DNA from 2 places in the Butyrivibrio sp. ob235 genome. Region 2 is predicted to be linked to the other one. Evidence: riboswitches for the same ligand, from Rfam matches in the RefSeq annotation. Region 2 holds a riboswitch; the other holds the start of a gene.
The links. A riboswitch is a leader RNA that binds a small molecule or an ion and turns the genes downstream of it on or off. The one in region 2 is predicted to bind FMN.
Positions count from the first base shown of each region.

Region 1: it holds a riboswitch for FMN, as region 2 does, so the genes downstream of both, BMW61_RS19710 (ECF transporter S component) here and BMW61_RS07545 (ECF transporter S component) in region 2, are expected to answer to the same signal.

Region 1 covers NZ_FOBE01000042.1:17,727-26,604, forward strand. Annotated here, with positions in the region: gene BMW61_RS19680 (glycosyltransferase family 2 protein) at 1-188, shown strand, start outside; gene BMW61_RS19685 (GTP pyrophosphokinase) at 214-849, shown strand; gene BMW61_RS19690 (hypothetical protein) at 1,185-1,760, shown strand; gene BMW61_RS19695 (M23 family metallopeptidase) at 1,764-3,341, shown strand; gene BMW61_RS19700 (UDP-N-acetylglucosamine 1-carboxyvinyltransferase) at 3,453-4,745, shown strand; gene BMW61_RS19705 (HD-GYP domain-containing protein) at 4,800-5,876, opposite strand; gene BMW61_RS19710 (ECF transporter S component) at 6,014-6,781, opposite strand; FMN riboswitch at 6,858-6,987, opposite strand; gene tsaE (tRNA (adenosine(37)-N6)-threonylcarbamoyltransferase complex ATPase subunit type 1 TsaE) at 7,083-7,523, shown strand; gene tsaB (tRNA (adenosine(37)-N6)-threonylcarbamoyltransferase complex dimerization subunit type 1 TsaB) at 7,536-8,771, shown strand; gene BMW61_RS19725 (ribonuclease Z) at 8,764-8,878, shown strand, end outside.
Region 2 covers NZ_FOBE01000007.1:51,687-60,564, reverse strand. Annotated here, with positions in the region: gene BMW61_RS07580 (DUF362 domain-containing protein) at 685-903, shown strand; gene BMW61_RS07575 (4Fe-4S binding protein) at 872-1,459, shown strand; gene BMW61_RS07570 (C-GCAxxG-C-C family protein) at 1,466-1,855, shown strand; gene BMW61_RS07565 (carbohydrate kinase family protein) at 1,908-2,801, shown strand; gene BMW61_RS07560 (flavodoxin) at 2,802-3,281, opposite strand; gene BMW61_RS07555 (AraC family transcriptional regulator) at 3,385-4,263, opposite strand; gene BMW61_RS07550 (SpoIIE family protein phosphatase) at 4,734-6,542, shown strand; FMN riboswitch at 6,606-6,724, shown strand; gene BMW61_RS07545 (ECF transporter S component) at 6,911-7,555, shown strand; gene BMW61_RS07540 (creatininase family protein) at 7,555-8,364, shown strand; gene BMW61_RS07535 (DUF6465 family protein) at 8,456-8,710, shown strand; gene BMW61_RS07530 (ParA family protein) at 8,726-8,878, shown strand, end outside.

The DNA of each region.
Region 1 (8,878 bases), on a different contig from region 2:
AAGGAAAAAGGATGGTGAGGGACACCATCAGACATTTCGAGCACATCGGAAAGTTTTATCTTGTGCCGCATTATGTGATAATGTGCGGGTTCAGATTTGTGGGCTACAGGATGGGAAGAAGATATAAGAGACTGCCCAAGGGCCTTGTAAGAGCCTGCTCGTTAAATAAGGCTTATTGGGATAAGTAATCGAAATGTTTTAGGGGGAATTATTATGGGATCCAGATTATCTGACGGAGATATAAAAAGCTGGGAGGAAGTCAGCCTTCTGTATAACTCTGCACTTAAGCAGATAAATACCAAAATTGAGATATTAAATGATGAGTTTCAGGAAGTTCACAGATATAATCCTATAGAGCATATTAAATCCAGAATAAAGACGCCGGAAAGTATAGTGAAGAAATTGAAGCGTCACGGCTACGAGTCAACTCTGGAAAATATGATGAAATATATTAACGATATAGCCGGAATCAGGATTATCTGCTCATTTACTTCTGATATTTACAGAATTGCTGATATGATCAGTAATCAGAAAGATATCAAGGTTCTTACGATAAAAGATTATATAATGAATCCTAAAACCAGCGGATATCGTAGTTATCACATGATTGTAGCAGTTCCTGTGTATCTTTCGGATCATACTGCTGAGGTTAAGGTAGAGGTTCAGATAAGAACTGTTGCTATGGACTTTTGGGCAAGTCTTGAGCATAAGATACAATACAAGTTCGAAACTAAGGCACCGGCCAATATTAAAGCGCAGCTTTTTGAATGTGCCAGAATGGTGGCGGAGCTGGATGACAGGATGCTGTCACTCAACGAGGAGATTCAGGCTATTACTCCCCCGAAGTGATCGGTCATGCCTGCATGATCAGGAAAATAATAATAAGCCCATTAATGAGGAGTGCCCAGGCACCTCTCGGCACCCGGGCTATTATGAAAAAATTTATCTATCTATCGGAGCTACTATCAGAGCTTCGTAATGAACCTTGTTCCCTTGGTTCTGTATAATTATAACAATGATTTATGAACAAAATATTAATAAAGTTTAAACTTGGGGTGAATATCTACAAAAGATCGGACATAATAAAACTATTATTGTGCGAAATGCATAAATGATGTAACCTATTATTTAGCCGCTTAGTCGGAGGACATTTTAAAAGAGTTTGTTCAAATTTGGGAGGAGCCATGGACAACATGATGGGAAGAGTTGATGGGAAGATCAGTGCACAGGAAATGATTAAAGCCAATACAGCTGCTGAAGCTGCACACAGGGAGCAGATCGAGAGCCAGAATAAGCAGTATGAAGAAGAGATAGCCGTTCTTCGTCAAAATGCTAAAAAACTTGAAGACAGACTGAATAATATAGAAGATGTTCTTGATGATTTGAAAAACGGCAAAATTGAAGCGGATAGAATGTCCAAAGAGCTTGGCAGTGCCGTAAAAGAGCTTAATGAAAGTCTTGCTGACAGATTTGACAAGAGTGATGAGGCAACGCATGATGTTGGCGTCAGAATATACAGGAATGTTCAGGCTTCAGTGGCAGATGAACAGAAAAAGCAGCTTGATGAAATACGTGAAGATTTAAAGAAACAGATGGAATCAATAAGAAGTGAGTTTACAGTGCTCGTAAGACAGCTTGATTCCATGCAAAGAGCTAACAGAGCAAAGAATAGAGGGCTTATGCCTCTTGTTGTTGTAACATTATTGGCTGTTATAGCTGATCTTGCATTATTAATCTTAAGAATTGTAGGTTTGGTTTAAAGAATGAAGTTTTCAGGTCACAAGAAAATACGTATAGGCATGCTTAAGGGCGAGATTCTTGCGATTGCTGTCTGGATTATTTTGATATTACCTATTTTTTCTCCTATCAAAAATACAGGTGATAACATTTTCACAGTATTTCTTAACGGAGTTGAGGTCGGAACTCTTGGATCAAAGCAGGCAGCAGAAAAGTGCCTTCGTGAGGCGAGAAGACAACTCTCATCGGGTAGTGATGAACTTATCCTGACGGACGCAGAGCTTAGTCTGAAAGGAAGCGAAGTGCTGCTTGGCAAGGTGGATTCAAGGAAATCTGTAAGAAACAAAATGGTGGAGGTTCTTGATAAGAGCAGATTATCCACTCTTGAGCGTTCGTATACAGTAAAAATAAATCAGTATTCAGTCAATCTGGCCAGCAAAGATGATGTATTTACGCTTCTTTCAAAGGCACTTGGCAAATATGATACCGAGGGAAAATATAAGGTGGATCTTGTTACGGATCCTTCCAGAGAAGTGAATGTGCTTACTTCACAGATAGTATCGGTTGAGGAGGCACAAAAAGAGGAAGAGGAGACAAGACTCCCGGAGGCAGGTATAGACCTTGCAATTTCCGATGTGTTCAGAAAGATTAAGCCTTTAATAGAAGAAAAGAGCTTTGAGGATTATCAGCTTGGCCTTATGTCCATAGATTTCGGAGATAAGGTTGAAGTGGTTGAGAGTTATTTGCCGTCCTCAGAGATAAAAGATATTAACACAGCTATAGATGAGGTAACAAAGGATCAGGAGACAAACCAGATTTACGAGATAAAGACCGGCGATACGCTGGGAACTATCGCTGAGGATTTTGGACTGTCTCTTGATGATCTTATTGCGATGAATGAGACAATTGATAGTGAGAATTCCACTATCAGAGCCGGGGATGAGATTATAGTAACCGTTCCCGAGCCGGAGCTTTCAGTTGTATATACTACACAGCAATATTATGAGGAAGACTACGAAGCTGATGTAATCTACAGGGATAATGATTCCTGGTATACGACAAGAACTGAGGTGGTTCAGGAGCCTTCGGCAGGTCACCGCAAGGTGGTAGCAAAGATATCTTATGTTAATAATTCCGAGACGGGACGTGATATTCAGAAGGAAGAGGTTACCTACGAGGCGGTTCCCAAGATTGTTGAGCGCGGAACTATTGTGCCTCCTACATATATTAAACCTATCTCGGGTGGAAGACAGTCATCCGGATTCGGAAGAAGAAATGCTCCGACCAAGGGTGCCAGCACCTTCCATAAGGGTGTAGACTGGGCTACTCCTGTGGGAACAGCGGTAATGGCTTCTAATGCCGGCGTTGTAACCAGAGCAGGATGGGGCAGAGGCTATGGATATGTTATTTATATAAGCCATTCTGATGGTAGAGAGACCAGATACGGACACTTGTCCAAGATTCTTGTTAAGCCCGGACAGAGTGTTTCTCAGGGTCAGAAGATTGCGCTTAGTGGTAATACAGGTGTAAGTACCGGAGCACATCTCCACTTTGAAATTCTTATAAACGGAGCGCAGGTGAACCCGCTTAATTACTTGAACTGACGAACCTGATTTTACAAATTTGCTATTTTGTGGTATAACATAAGCCGTTAATAAATTATGGGGAGAAGTTTATCAACTTGGTGATTCACAAAGGCGTGAATGAATAAGATTATGGAAAAATATGTAATTAAAGGTGGTACACCACTTGTAGGAGAGGTTGAAATCGGCGGTGCCAAGAATGCAGCGCTTCCGATTCTGGCAGCCGCTTCTATGACTGATGAGACCGTATATATTGATAATATGCCTGACGAAGCGGATACTAACATAATGCTTCAGGCACTGGAGAGCATCGGTGTCATGGTTAACAGAACCGGCCGCCATTCAGTGACTATTAATGCTGCTAACGTCAACACATACAAGATTGAAAACGAGTTTATTAAAAAGATCAGAGCATCCTACTATATGCTCGGAGCCTTTTTGGGAAAGTATAAGGACGCACAGGTCGTAATACCTGGCGGATGCAATATCGGGCTCAGACCTATCGACCAGCATATCAAGGGATTCAATGCCCTTGGTGCCAATGTATCCATTGATCATGGACTTATAAGTGCCCATGCGGACAGACTTGTTGCCAATCACGTTTATCTCGATATTGCCAGCGTTGGAGCTACCATCAATATTATGATGGCTGCTTCGATGGCTGAAGGTAAGACTATTATCGAGAATGCAGCCAAGGAACCTCATGTCGTTGACCTTGCCAACTTCCTGAACAGTATGGGAGCCGATATCAAGGGTGCAGGTACAGATATTATTCGTGTCAGAGGTGTGGAGAAGCTCCATGGCACAGAATATACCATTATTCCCGATCAGATAGAGGCGGGAACATTTATGATGGCAGCGGCTGCAACTAAAGGCGATATAACCATTAAAAATGTAATCCCCAAGCACTTGGAGTCTATCAGCGCAAAACTTATTGAGATGGGATGTCAGGTGCTTGAATCTGACGATGCTGTAAGAGTTGTAGCAACAAAGCGTATGAAGAATGCTCATGTTAAGACTCTGCCTTATCCGGGATATCCCACGGACATGCAGCCACAGATAACCGTGGTGCTCGGTCTTGCAAGTGGTATCAGTCTTGTTACGGAGTCGCTTTTTGAGAACAGATTCAAATATGTGGATGAGCTCACCAGAATGGGAGCTAATATCAAGGTAGAAGGCAGTACAGCCATCATAGAGGGTGTTGATCAGTATACGGGCGCAGAAGTAGCGGCTCCTGATCTTCGAGCTGGTGCAGCTCTTGTAATTGCCGGACTTACCGCCGATGGATTTACCACTGTTGAGGATATAAGATATATAGAGCGTGGCTATGAAGACTTTGATGAAAAGTTAAGAGAGCTTGGTGCTCAGATACAGAAGGTAGATACTGAAAGAGAACTTCAGAAGTTCAAATTAAAATTTGCATAATAAGACCACCATATGAATTTTCGAGAGAGTTCATATGGTGGTTTTTTATCGATACTATAATATTTCTTCGATGTATAGCTCGGGATGCATTGTCAGATCAAGATATTCTTCATCAATTTTGATAGTCGGTCTTGATAGGTGATCTCTGTTTATAAAGATTATCTCGCCTTCACGGCCGTCATTTAAACGTACCCTGTTAAGAAGATAGGTGTTAACTATATTCTGCAGGAAGGTCATAATGGCATTTGTATCATATTTCTGCAGACCTTCAGATTCAAACATTTCGATTGCGATGAAAGGACACAGAGGATCTCTGTAAACTCTGGCCGATGTCATCGCATCATATACATCAGCTATTGATACACATTTTGCAAAGAAATCAATCTGAGGACCCTTGAGATGAGCGGGATAACCGGTTCCGTCGCAGCGCTCGTGGTGCATGAGGGCTGCATTTTTTACATGGTCGCTAAGATTGAGGTCAGTTAAAATAACATAACCCTGGGCCGGATGCGTTTGCACTACGGTATACTCAGCTGTAGTAAGATCTGCGGGCTTGGTAATGATTTCGTTGGGAATAAGGAGCTTACCAATATCATGAAGTAGTCCTGCTTCAGTGAGAATCAGAATATCGTCATCGCTCATCTTAAGCCATTGCCCCAGGATATTGCATATCATAGCAACACTAATGCAGTGAACATAAGTGGCATCATCATAAGATCGCAGGCTATGCAGCATATCAAAAAGATTAGAGGAACTGTTTCCCTTGTGGACGAGATCATATATGGGCGATATCATGGAGTCCACATCAAAGTGCTCTTTATCGTTTATGAGGACTTCAATACCGGCTTTAAATTTGGACGCACAGTTCTCAAAATCTCTCTTGAACTCCTTGAATTCTGCAGTCTGACGAAGCCTCGAGGCATAGGATTCCTTGTGGTCATTAGCCGGCATAAGGTTTTCCGGAGGATCCTCCACCAGAACGTTCAAAATAGAATAGAAGGACAGCTTTGTTATAGCCTGATTATCCAAAACAGTTCCCTTGGGCAATACAAGCTGGTTGTTATCATGTGCGTATACGTTGTCCGACAAAACCATGCCGGGAACTAGTTTTTTAGTAATCAACCGTTTCATCAAGAAAGCGCCTCATTGACATTTTTTAGTGAACAAAGATACAAATTAATCTTATGGTTCACTCGGCTAAAAGTCAATAAAGGCGCTATTTTCATGCTATAAAAAAATGATAAACAATATATAAAAATATATTCTATTTAGATTTCCGATTCAGCAGCACGCTTTTCGGATGCTGTAAGAGAAGCGTTTTTGATCACAGGGCTGAGCTTCTTGTATACAAGAAGAGTGATCCCACTGATTACGGAACCCTTTAAGAGATTGATGGGAGCTACAGCAAAAAGGATGAAGGTAAACATATTGTTTATTGCGGGATTGATTGCTGTCCCCATTCCGATAAGAGCATCCAATGGCATTCCGTAAAGCTTTGCAAAAGCAGGAAGCAGATAGAATGCGTTGAGTGAGCTTCCGACGAGAGTGATGATCATGGTTGCTGTAAGGCAGGAGATCATGGCAATCTGACGGTTCTTCTTGAAAATATAAATGATGGAAGCGGGAAGTACATAGCTGCAACCAACGATAAAGTTTGCAAGCTCTCCGATGAAAGCTGTCTGAGTTCCGTTAAGAATAAGATTAAGAAGGATCTTAATAAACTCAATCATAACTCCGGTCATGGGACCAAATGCAAATCCGCCGATTACTGCGGGTAAATCTGAAAGATCAAGCTTGTAAAAGCTCGGTGCGAATGGCATCGGAATCTCAAAAAGCATAAGAACAGCAGATATTGCTGAGAATATGCCGATTATAACCATTTTTCTTGTGGTCATCCCCGGATTTACGTCCCCGTTTTTCTTTGCAACGTAGGTCTCTGCAATTCTGGCAGCGACAAACATAGCCACAATCAGCAGTATAAAGACTGTTACAATCATCGTGTTTTCCATTACGGAAGTAAATAAGTTGTTGTTCATGGTGTTTTTCCTCCTGATTTTATCGGGGAGGATAATGACTAGATAATGTGCGATTTGATGTTTTGAAAATAAAAAACGCCATCTTCTATCATCCAGACTATACTGTCGGTTTTGGAATTTCACCAAATCGGCCGCCGTAGCGGTTCGCGGACTTCTGAAAATCAGTCACCGCCGGTAGGGAATTACACCCTGCCCCGAAGATTATTTTTATCAAGAATCATTATATAACAGCTAAAACTGTCGTCAATACCTTTTTTTGCTGTGACTTGCTTTTTTTGTGACGCTGGAATATTCTGATTATATGAGTACAATTTTAGAAACATATTCCGCGGAGGAGACCTTCGCATTCGGAAAGCGTATAGGAGAGACCGCTGAACCCGGATCAGTTTATACCCTGATCGGGGATCTTGGCGTGGGTAAAACCGTATTAACACAGGGAGTTGCGGCCGGTTTAGGAATAGAGGGACCGGTTAACAGTCCTACTTTCACAATCCTTCAGGTGTATGACGAGGGAAGAATTCCCTTTTACCATTTTGATGTATACAGAATCGGTGACGTCAGTGAGATGGATGAAATAGGCTACGAGGACTACTTTTACGGACAGGGACTATGCTTTATCGAATGGGCCAATCTTATAGAAGAAATACTTCCGGAAAAATATATGGAAATCCGCATAGAGAAAGACCTTAAGAAAGGAACGGACTATCGCCGCATAACGCTGGATACGATAGATAACAGATAAGAGATGAAAATATTGGCACTGGATACATCGGGACTTGTGTGCACGGTTGCCGTTACAGAGGACGACAGACTGCTGTCTGAGTTTTCTATTCAGCACAAAATCACGCATTCCGAACTTTTACTCCCGATGATGGAACAGATAAAAAACAGAATATCACTGGATCTTAAAACGATAGATGCAGTTGCGGTTTCGGCAGGACCAGGATCTTTTACGGGACTTCGAATCGGATGTGCTACCGCAAAAGGCCTGTGCCTAGCGATGAATAAGCCAATGGTTGCAGTACCTACGCTGGATGCGATGGCGTATCAGTTTTATGGCAGTGAATATGTGATCTGCCCCATGATGGATGCAAGGCGTAACCAGGTATATACCGGAGTTTATACATTTGTTCCGGAAAAAGAAAACGAGAAACATCGGGAAATCTTTTTCTCTATGAAGACGATAAAGGCTCAGTCAGCAATGTCGGTAAATGATATTGCCGAGGAGCTCAATAATATAGGAAAAACAGTTATACTTCTCGGCGACGGAATCCCGGTATACAGAGATAAACTTGAGGAGCTGCTCAAGGTAAATTACATTCTTGCACCTGCCCATATGAACAGGCAGAGGGCGTCCGCTTTGGCTGCGCTTGCTACAATATACTTAAGAGAAGGGAAGACGGTGGATGCCGACAGTTTTTCACCCGAGTATTTAAGAGCATCACAGGCGGAGCGTGAGGCTGCGGAGAAAGCAGCAGGAAAAAAAGAGACCAAGGCCGATTCCGGAAAAAACGGCAGAAAATCCGGGATAGCCAGCCCTATATATATAAGAGATCTAAAAGCTGAGGATATTACAGCTGCTGCTGAAATCGAAAAGGCTTGCCTTGGTGCGGAGGCCTGGACCGAAAAACAACTTCTTGAAGCTGCTACCCGCGATGATACGGTTTACCTTGTCGCTGAAGTATCAGGAGAGGTGGCTGGCCTTTGCGGAGTTCGCAACATTTCCGGCGAGGGTGAAGTAACCAATGTATCGGTTTCCGAGAGCAGCAGAGGAAAGGGAATAGCTTTTGAAATGCTGTCCAAGCTCCTCCTTCGCGGAAAAGCGATTGGCTGCGAGAGCTTTACATTGGAAGTACGCGGCGAAAACAAGGCGGCGAGAGGACTCTATGAAAAACTGGGATTTGTTAATGAAGGAACAAGGCCCGGCTTTTACGAGAGCCCTAAGGATGATGCAATAATTTATTGGAAGAGAAATAATACGAATGATTGATGTATGTCTACTTGGAACAGGCGGAATGATGCCGCTGCCCAACAGATACCTTACTGCACTTATGGTGCGATATAACGGAAAATGTATATTGATAGATTGCGGCGAGG
Region 2 (8,878 bases):
TTAATGCATCCTGCAGTGCCTGGGAAAAATTAATCCCTATGGAAAAAAATGGAAAATGTCAGAACGAAGTTCTTACCGTGCATCTGAATAATGCTCATATAAAATAGCATAGAAAGATATGAAAAGCAATAATGAATTATTCAAGGGGATATAGTAGCTGATTTGGGTGCAGCAGATATACACTAAATCTTAGGGATGATGCAACAAGCTTGAAGAAATATCCCTGAATTGTTGTAACCTGAAAATATGTAAACAACAAAAATCGTAACGAAGAGGGTGATTGTTGTATGCGAAAACTATTGGAACAATAAATATGACATAGCAATTAGGATTTGTTGTACGACGGAGATTAAAAAACAATAAATACAAAGAGTCGGTTAAGATTTGTTGTACTCTGAAAATTGGTGTACAACAATAATTCCGGTAATAACAAGACTTGTTGTAAACCAGCGTGGGAGCGTGCAACAAAAATATGAATTAGAGAAAGATTTATTGTATCATAGGGTTAAATCGTACCAAAAGTCAAATTCATGATATGAAAGGGACAATTAACCATATCACGCAGTATTCTAGCCGGTACACTTTTCCGTACCACCTATAATTAATCTGCGTACTTGATATAAAAAATATACCAACTATAATAAAACCATCAGCTGAAAAAAGAATTTAGAAAGGACTTTACAGATGAGAAAGGCAGCAAACGATACAGACAGATGTGTTGCCTGCGGAGTCTGCGCCGCGCAGTGCCCAAGAGAGGCGATAGATATTTTCAAGGGATGCTACGCAGTTGTTGATACCGACAAATGCGTGGGATGCGGCATATGCGAGAAAGCATGCCCGGCGGGCTCTATAAAGGTTGAAGAGGTGGATGATGGCAACAAACAGAAAAAAGCACTGGTATGATTACCTGTGGATATGGACAATAGTTTATTTTGCGCTGGGATTTTTTAATATCCTTTTTGCGTGGCTCGGAATGATAGATTTCATATTGCCGCTGATTTTTGCAATAGTCGGCGGCAATAAGTGGTTTTGTAATCACATGTGCGGAAGAGGGCAGCTCTTCTGGGTGCTCGGAAGGAACCTTAAATGTTCCAGAAGAAAACAGGCTCCGAGGTGGATCTCTTCCAAGTGGTTTCGCTATGGATTCCTTGTATTTTTCCTTACTATGTTTGGAACTATGATTTTCCAGACCTATCTTGTGTTCTCAGGAGCGGGTTCACTTCGAAAAGTGGTAAAGCTTTTCTGGACATTTAAAGTGCCGTGGAAATGGGCTTATAATGGAAGTATATTCCCGGACTGGGTAGCGCAGTTTGGATTTGGATTCTATAGTCTGATGCTTACATCAACGCTGATAGGACTTATAGTAATGGCACTTTATAAAGAGAGAACCTGGTGCTCATTTTGTCCGATGGGAACAATGACTCAGGGAATCTGCAAATTGAAGAATAAGGAAAGGTAAGAGATTATGACATTAAGTGAGAGAGCGGAAAAGGCAGTGGCTTTAAAAAATTCCGGACAGTATAACTGTTCCCAGGCTGTGACGGCAGCTCTGGCAGACCAGACAGGACTTAGCGAAGAGCAGCTTAAACAGATATCTGCAGGCTTCTGTGCAGGTATGGGCAACATGGAAGCCACCTGCGGTGCACTTATCGGTGCGGGCATGATAGCGGGTCTTAAGACAGAAGGAAAAGGAACTCTTTCAGTAACGAAGCAGATTCAGGAAGAGTTTGGGAAAAGATGCGGCGCATTAAAATGTAAAGATTTAAAAGCCGTAACAAACGGAAAGCCCTTATGCCCCTGTGAGGACTGTGTCAGAAACGCAGTTATGATCTACGGAGAAGTCATGGGGTTATAACCATCATGTAGTGGAAGGCCTGAAACAAATAATTACTATAAAAGAGGATGCTATGAAAAAAGAAGTAACCGTCATAGGCGCGGCAATAATGGATATCCATGCAGGTCCTGTTCCGGGGGATCTGTTTTCCAAAGGCTCTGTTCCTGCGGACAGGATGTGCATATCCTTTGGGGGAGATGCGCTGAACGAAGCAGTGGTTTTGTCCGAACTTGGTGTGAAAACCGAGATCATATCAGTTATCGGCAAAGATGAAACCGGTCAGAGCGTTTTGAAAAATCTTCGAGAAAACAACGTTTCGACAGAGAAAATCACGATTGAGGATGGTCTTACAACAGGTATGAATATCGTCCTCAACGATGATGAAGGTGAGCGCTATTTTATCACCAATCCTTACAGCAGTTTGCGGAAGCTGTCACTAGAGCACATCCTTCCGCATATAGACGATGCTGCGGACATTGTCTGCTTTGCGAGTATGTTCGTATCACCGATGCTTGATATAGAAAAAATGGGTGAGCTTTTCAGAAAGATAAAAGAGAAACCGGAGCGCATACTTATCGTCGATATGACGACAGCCAAAAAAGGTGAGACAATAAAAGACATCGCACCGCTTTTTGAATTCATAGATTACATTATTCCAAATGAACATGAAGCAGCTCTCTTAACAGGCGGAAAGACACCTGAAGAGAGCCTTGAAATATTCGCCAAAAACGGAGCGAAAAACGTTATTATCAAATGCGGCAAAAGAGGTTGTATTTACTACTCGGATGGCCAGAAGGGCGAGGTAAGCACCCGCAAGGTTAAGGTGGTTGATACCACCGGTGCGGGAGACAGCTTCGTTGCCGGTTTTACCTATGGACTCATGAACAATATGAGCATAGATGATGCCTGCAAAAAAGGTAATGAAGTTGCGGCGAAGATTATTGGAAAAACAGGAACACAGGCATAATCATGCCATAATCTCGTCTATCCACTTTTTATATTCTTCTTCGGGTGTATCCGGAGTGAATCGTTTTCCGTTTATAACCATTGCACCTTTAGCCATTTTTTGAAGGTTCTTTACCGTGTCCCCAAGATTACTGCCGCCTGAGGTGCAGAAAGGTACAATAATGATTCCCGAAAAATCATAGCTCTCAAGGAAGGTGTCTATGATGGAGGGCTCACGGTACCACCATATCGGGAATCCCAGGAAAACATGATTGTAACCTGATATATTTCCGATTTTGATGCTTATGGCAGGCCTGCAGGTGGCATCATTCATTTCGACAGAACTGCGGCTTTTGCTGTTCTGCCAGTCAAGATCTTCAGAGGTATAAGGTGTCACAGGTACAATTTCAAAAAGGTCTGCATTCGCTACTTTTGCAATTTTTTCGGCAACTTTCCCGGTTACACCGCTGGCACTGAAATATGCTACCAATGTTTTACTCATAGTATGCCCTCCTTAGATTGTTTAGAAATCTTCCAATTACAATTTTCTCACATCACAAATATTATTTCATCATAAAGTAAAAAAGTTCATTCAACTTTAAGAATTAGTCGTCTTTAGTTCCCATGGTTGACACAAACAGCTCATCGGTGCTGTTTTCAAGGTCCTGTCTTATGATTTTCCTGTACTCCCTTGGAGACATATGAAGTTTCTCCGTAAATACTCTGTTGAAGGTTCGCTGGCTCTCGAAGCCGGCGTTTTCATATACTTCGGTTATCGTCTGGTCGGTGTAGCGAAGCAGACTCTGCGCATAGATGAATCTGGTTTCGTTTAGATATCTGTTGAAGTTGGTGTGGAAGGTTCCGGAAAAAACTCTCGACAGGGCAAACGGGCTGACATAGAGATCCTTCGCCATGCTTGTAAGGGATATCTCTTTTGTGAAATTGCTGGCTATATAAGAAACGGTTCTGTAGATAAGGTCGCCGTTTCCCTTTTCATCGCGCTCTGTAAGCTTTAAAACTGGAAGAGACCTAAGCAGAATAATACTGATGTAGGACTGGTAAAGCACCTTGCTTGAAGCATCTATGTCACGCCCTTTTTCCTTGTTTTTTGCGATTTCTTCGTACAAAGCATTGAAGGCAAACTGAATCTCTTTGTGTATATTACTGCTTTTGATCACCGGGCAGACCGGGACCTTTTTCAGCAGAGTGTCCGAGATTGATCCCGCGTAGGAAGGCGATGCAATAAGGTACAGTCCGGTGCCTTTTTCCGTATCAAATACCTGGGTGTGCTGGATCTGACCGGGGAAAATTACAGCCATATCGCCCTTTTCCATGTGGTAGAGCTCCTGGCCCACGCCGATCTCCATAGTGCCCTTTGAAATGTAGATGAATTCTATGAATCCGTGGAGGTGCGGCGGAGTGTGAATATTGGCTCTTTTATATATCTCTATATCATCCTCAAATGACTCGAATAATGGCTTCATTGCGCTCCTTCTCTGAAAAACACCGTTTCTTTTAGTATAACCTGTCTGATAACAAATGCAAGATTTGGCTACTTTTATTCATGTTATGACGCGATTAATATTTTTCTCCGAGGTATTATAATCACGTAATATGAAATTGACCGATACGGAAGGCATAGTAATAATGCCGGAAAGGAATTATGATTATGAAGAGAATCGTTGATTTTTATAAAAAAGCATGGAAAGAGTATGTTGAATATTTTGGCAAGTACAACATGTACGTTTACAGATAACACCAAGTAAAACCTTTTCAATATTATAAAAGAAGGCTGTGCATTAAATTATTGCACAGCCTTCTTTGTTGCCATTTGCAGTACGAAATTAAGTATAAAGTTTTTCTAAACTTAGTAGACTATACGAATCAGCATTTATACAATATAAATGTAGGGTTCATGTGGTTTTTCATATGATGAAAAGGACAAATGGTGGATATGGAAAATACTCAGAAGCTTAACGAAATGAAGAAAAAAAGTCTGGTAAAAATGTTCATAATTGTTTTTGCCTTATTTGCACTGGGAACGATCCTGGTAAACGGGACTATGACATATATTGCGCAGACAGAATCCTATCACAGTGAGTGTGTCTCGGATTTGCGTAGGATAACGACACATCTGGTAAATCAGATACAAAGTGAAGGCGATGAGTTCATATATCTGAAAGCCTGGTTTCAGGAACATCCTGATCTGGTGCAGGTTCCGGTGGATTTCAAAAGTGATCTTCCGGTCAGTAAGAGTGCTTTTGATGATTATATTCTTGAAAATTATCCGGGAAAAGATTACGGGACAACGCTTTTCTTTAATGACCTTGATCTTGAAGGACAGCGATTATATGTCAACTACGCCTTTGAACGATGGTTTACTCTTTTTTTTGAGGCGACGGACAGTTTTGATCTGATGTATACATATTTCATCTATCCTGAGAGTGAAAATGATCTGAAGATGAACTATATGTTTGATCCTACGATGGAAACGAAAACAGCGCCCGATGGACGTGAAATTCTAAAGCTTGGGGAAGTTGTTTACGAGGATCCGGAGATACATCAAACCATGTGGGATACCTGGTTTACAGGAAGAGCTCAGAACGGCTTTGATATCATGAATAACGAATTTGGCCAACAGTATAATTATTGTGCTCCGGTGGTTATAAATGGTGAAAAGGTCGGACTTCTATGCTCTGAAATAAGTGTGGCGGTTGTTAATTCCGAGATCATGAAAAATGTGATCATCCAGGGACTGGTTTCAGCGGTTGTGCTTATCATATTTACAGCTATTCTTTACCTGCTCCTTAGTAAAAATGTTTTGCATCGTATCATCGGCATTGAGCGCGAGGTAAGAGAGTACTCCGAAAAGAAAGATCCGGAGATAGCAAAGGATATTCTGTCTCATGTGAAAATCATGGATGAGATTGGTATGCTTGCAAAGAGCTTTGGAGAGATGATTACGGAACTTGAAGATTACATGGTTAATCTTCAGAAGGTCACCGCGGAAAAAGAGAGAATTGATGCGGATTTGAGCATTGCAAGTCAGATCCAGGCGGACATGCTTCCCAAGATTTTTCCTCCGTTCCCCGACAGAAAAGAGCTTGATATTTATGCGACCATGACACCTGCGAAAGAGGTAGGCGGTGATTTCTACGACTTTTTCCTGGTGGATGAAAATCATATCGCGCTCGTAATTGCAGATGTTTCCGGAAAAGGTGTCCCGGCATCACTTTTCATGGTTATTGCAAAGACACTTATAAAGAACCGCCTCCAGATGGGAGAAGAGCCGGGCGAGGCACTATATAATGTTAATAATCAGCTGTGCGAGGGAAACGACGCTGAGCTCTTCGTAACAGTATGGGCAGTGGTTATTGATCTTACTACAGGTGATGCGCTCGAGGCCAACGCAGGTCATGAGTATCCGGCGTTTAGGAGAGGCAATGGTTCCTACGAACTCATAAAGACAAAACATTCACCGGCTGTTGCCACTATGGAAGGACTTAAATTCCGTCAGAGCGAGTTCCATCTCGATCCCGGAGACAGGCTGTTTGTCTACACGGACGGAGTTACGGAAGCAACGGATGCCAATCTGGAACTGTTCGGAGAGCAGAGGCTTATTGATGCGCTGAACCGAAATCCGGATGCGTCACCGACAGAGCTTTTGCCGGCGGTTAAAAAGGAGATTGATGAATTTGTAGGAGAAGCACCGCAGTTTGACGACATTACGATGCTGAGCTTCATCTATAGAGGAAAAGCCTGAAAAGCGCTGTTTTTCCTATTGACGATACATAGGTGTTTTGATAAGGTATAAAAAGAAAATCGAATAATTCTTCGGGGCAGGGTGTAATTCCCGACCGGCGGTGACAGTCCGCGACTCGCGAAAGCGACTGATTTGGTGAAATTCCAAAACCGACAGTAAAGTCTGGATGGTAGAAGTAATGCATTATAATAGCTGTTATTTTGCTGTTTTATTGTGCGCGTATTAAGGCGAAGCCCCCATGCAGGTTTCGCCTTTTTTGTTTCACGATTTTTCTTCGTGATTCAGGCGCATAAAAATGCGGATATGGCTGTTATTCCTCGGGAATCCTTCGGTTCAAAAATCTAAAGAACACGGGGAGGAACAATCAAATGTTCAAAAACAAATTCACAACAAAGCAAATCGTATTAACAGGAATGCTCGCAGCACTTGCAGGCGTACTCATGTCACTGGAGATCTCGGTGCCGATGATGCCGCCGTTCTATAAGTTTGACTTTAGCGACGTGCCTGCAATCATCGCTCTTTTCCTTATGGGACCGGCGGAAGGCGCACTGGTTGAGATCATCAAGCTTGTAGTAAAGCTTCTTCTCACGGGAACTAACTCAATGTATGTCGGAGAGCTTGTAAACCTTATGGCCATCATTCTTTTCATAATTCCCACCTGGATTGTTTATAAGAAGATGGGACAGACAAGAAAGGCCGCTATGGTAGCACTTATAGTCAGTGTTGTTATAAGAACCGGTGCAGCATGCTTCTTAAATGCCTGCATTTCACTTCCTTTATATGCAAAAGCGATGGGAGTATCTCTTGATGATGTCGTAAAAATGGTCGGTGGAGTAAATGCAAGAATCCAGAACCTTCAGACATTTATCATCTATGCGACAATACCTTTCAATGTAGTAAAACTGGCAATCAACAGTTTCATAGGCTACGCAGTATATGACAGACTTCTCGCAGCTGTTCCTTCAGCAAGGGGACTCAGATCAGATAATGAACAGGTGCAGGAGGCAGCTTGATGATACAGGAATACCAAAATCTTTCAAGGCTGCAGATGGAGCAGGTGGATAAAGAAAAGACTCTCGTAGTGGTACCGCTCGGCGCACTGGAACAGCATGGAAACCAGGCGCCTCTTGGCACCGATACGATCATTGCGGATGAGATGAAAAAGAGAATAATGGGGAAGCTCTCTTTGGATAAAAGCGATGAAGTCCTTTCGGGATCGGTTCTTTTCTTTCCGACAATTCCTGTGGGATACAGTGTTGAACACCTTTCTTTTTGCGGTTCGATATCTTTCAAACCGCAGACTTACTACAGTGTTTTGTATGACATAGCAGAGTGCCTGGCAAGGCATGGCTTTAAGCATATAGCTCTTCTCATCTGCCACGGAGGGAACCGCGCAACAGCAGAGATAGTCAGTCGTCAGATAAGGCGTGATCTTGGGATATATGTCTACTTGATTTCATCGGGCTCTTTCTCGGATCCGGAAGTAAAGAAGACAATAACTCCGGGAAATGAAGCCGATTTTCACGGGGGAGAAATGGAAACCGCCATGGTGATGGCAAGGGATGAGAACCTTGTGGACCTTAAGACTTCAAGCACGGGGCATTATTCAATCTCGGAAAAAGGTGCAAAGCTTGCATTTTTCGGAAGCACATCTCTTCCCTGGATGGGGGAGGACTTCACCACCGATGAAGGAAAGCCTATCGGTATAGGCGGAGATCCCAGCGGTGCGACAGCCCAAAAAGGTGAGATCATTCTTGATGTTAGTGCGAGGGATGCCGCAAACGGAATAAAGGAAATAATGAAATTTATGGTGACCTGCTGAAAAAACAACCTCTTCTAAGTGGTCAGAGGGCAAAGGATTTGATAAAATAATCTTTGTAGTTTCTAATGACTTGCAAAGGGGGATATGAAAAATGGCCAGACAAAGCAGTGTTAAGAGAGCACTTGAAGCAACCGGAAGTTTTGCCACTGCTCAGAAAAACATCGTCGTTCAGTATCAAAACAGTGACCGCACTACCGATGACATTTTAAAGAAAATCAAAGAGGATGCGCTTTCTCATGGAGTATCGGAAGCGGATTTTCAGAAAATCGATGTCTATATAAAGCCTGAGGAGCACAAGGTTTTCTATGTTGTTAACGGTAATGTAAACGGCTGCGTTGATTTCTGAGGGAGGGGATGAAAAATGTCTACTATATTCGTGGTTGCCAACCAGAAGGGCGGCATCGGTAAAAGTACTACTGCAACCAATCTTGCGGGAATTCTTGGAAGAAAAGCAAAGACACTTTTGATAGACGCTGATCCTCAGTGCAACAGCACAAGCACCTATGATGCCAAG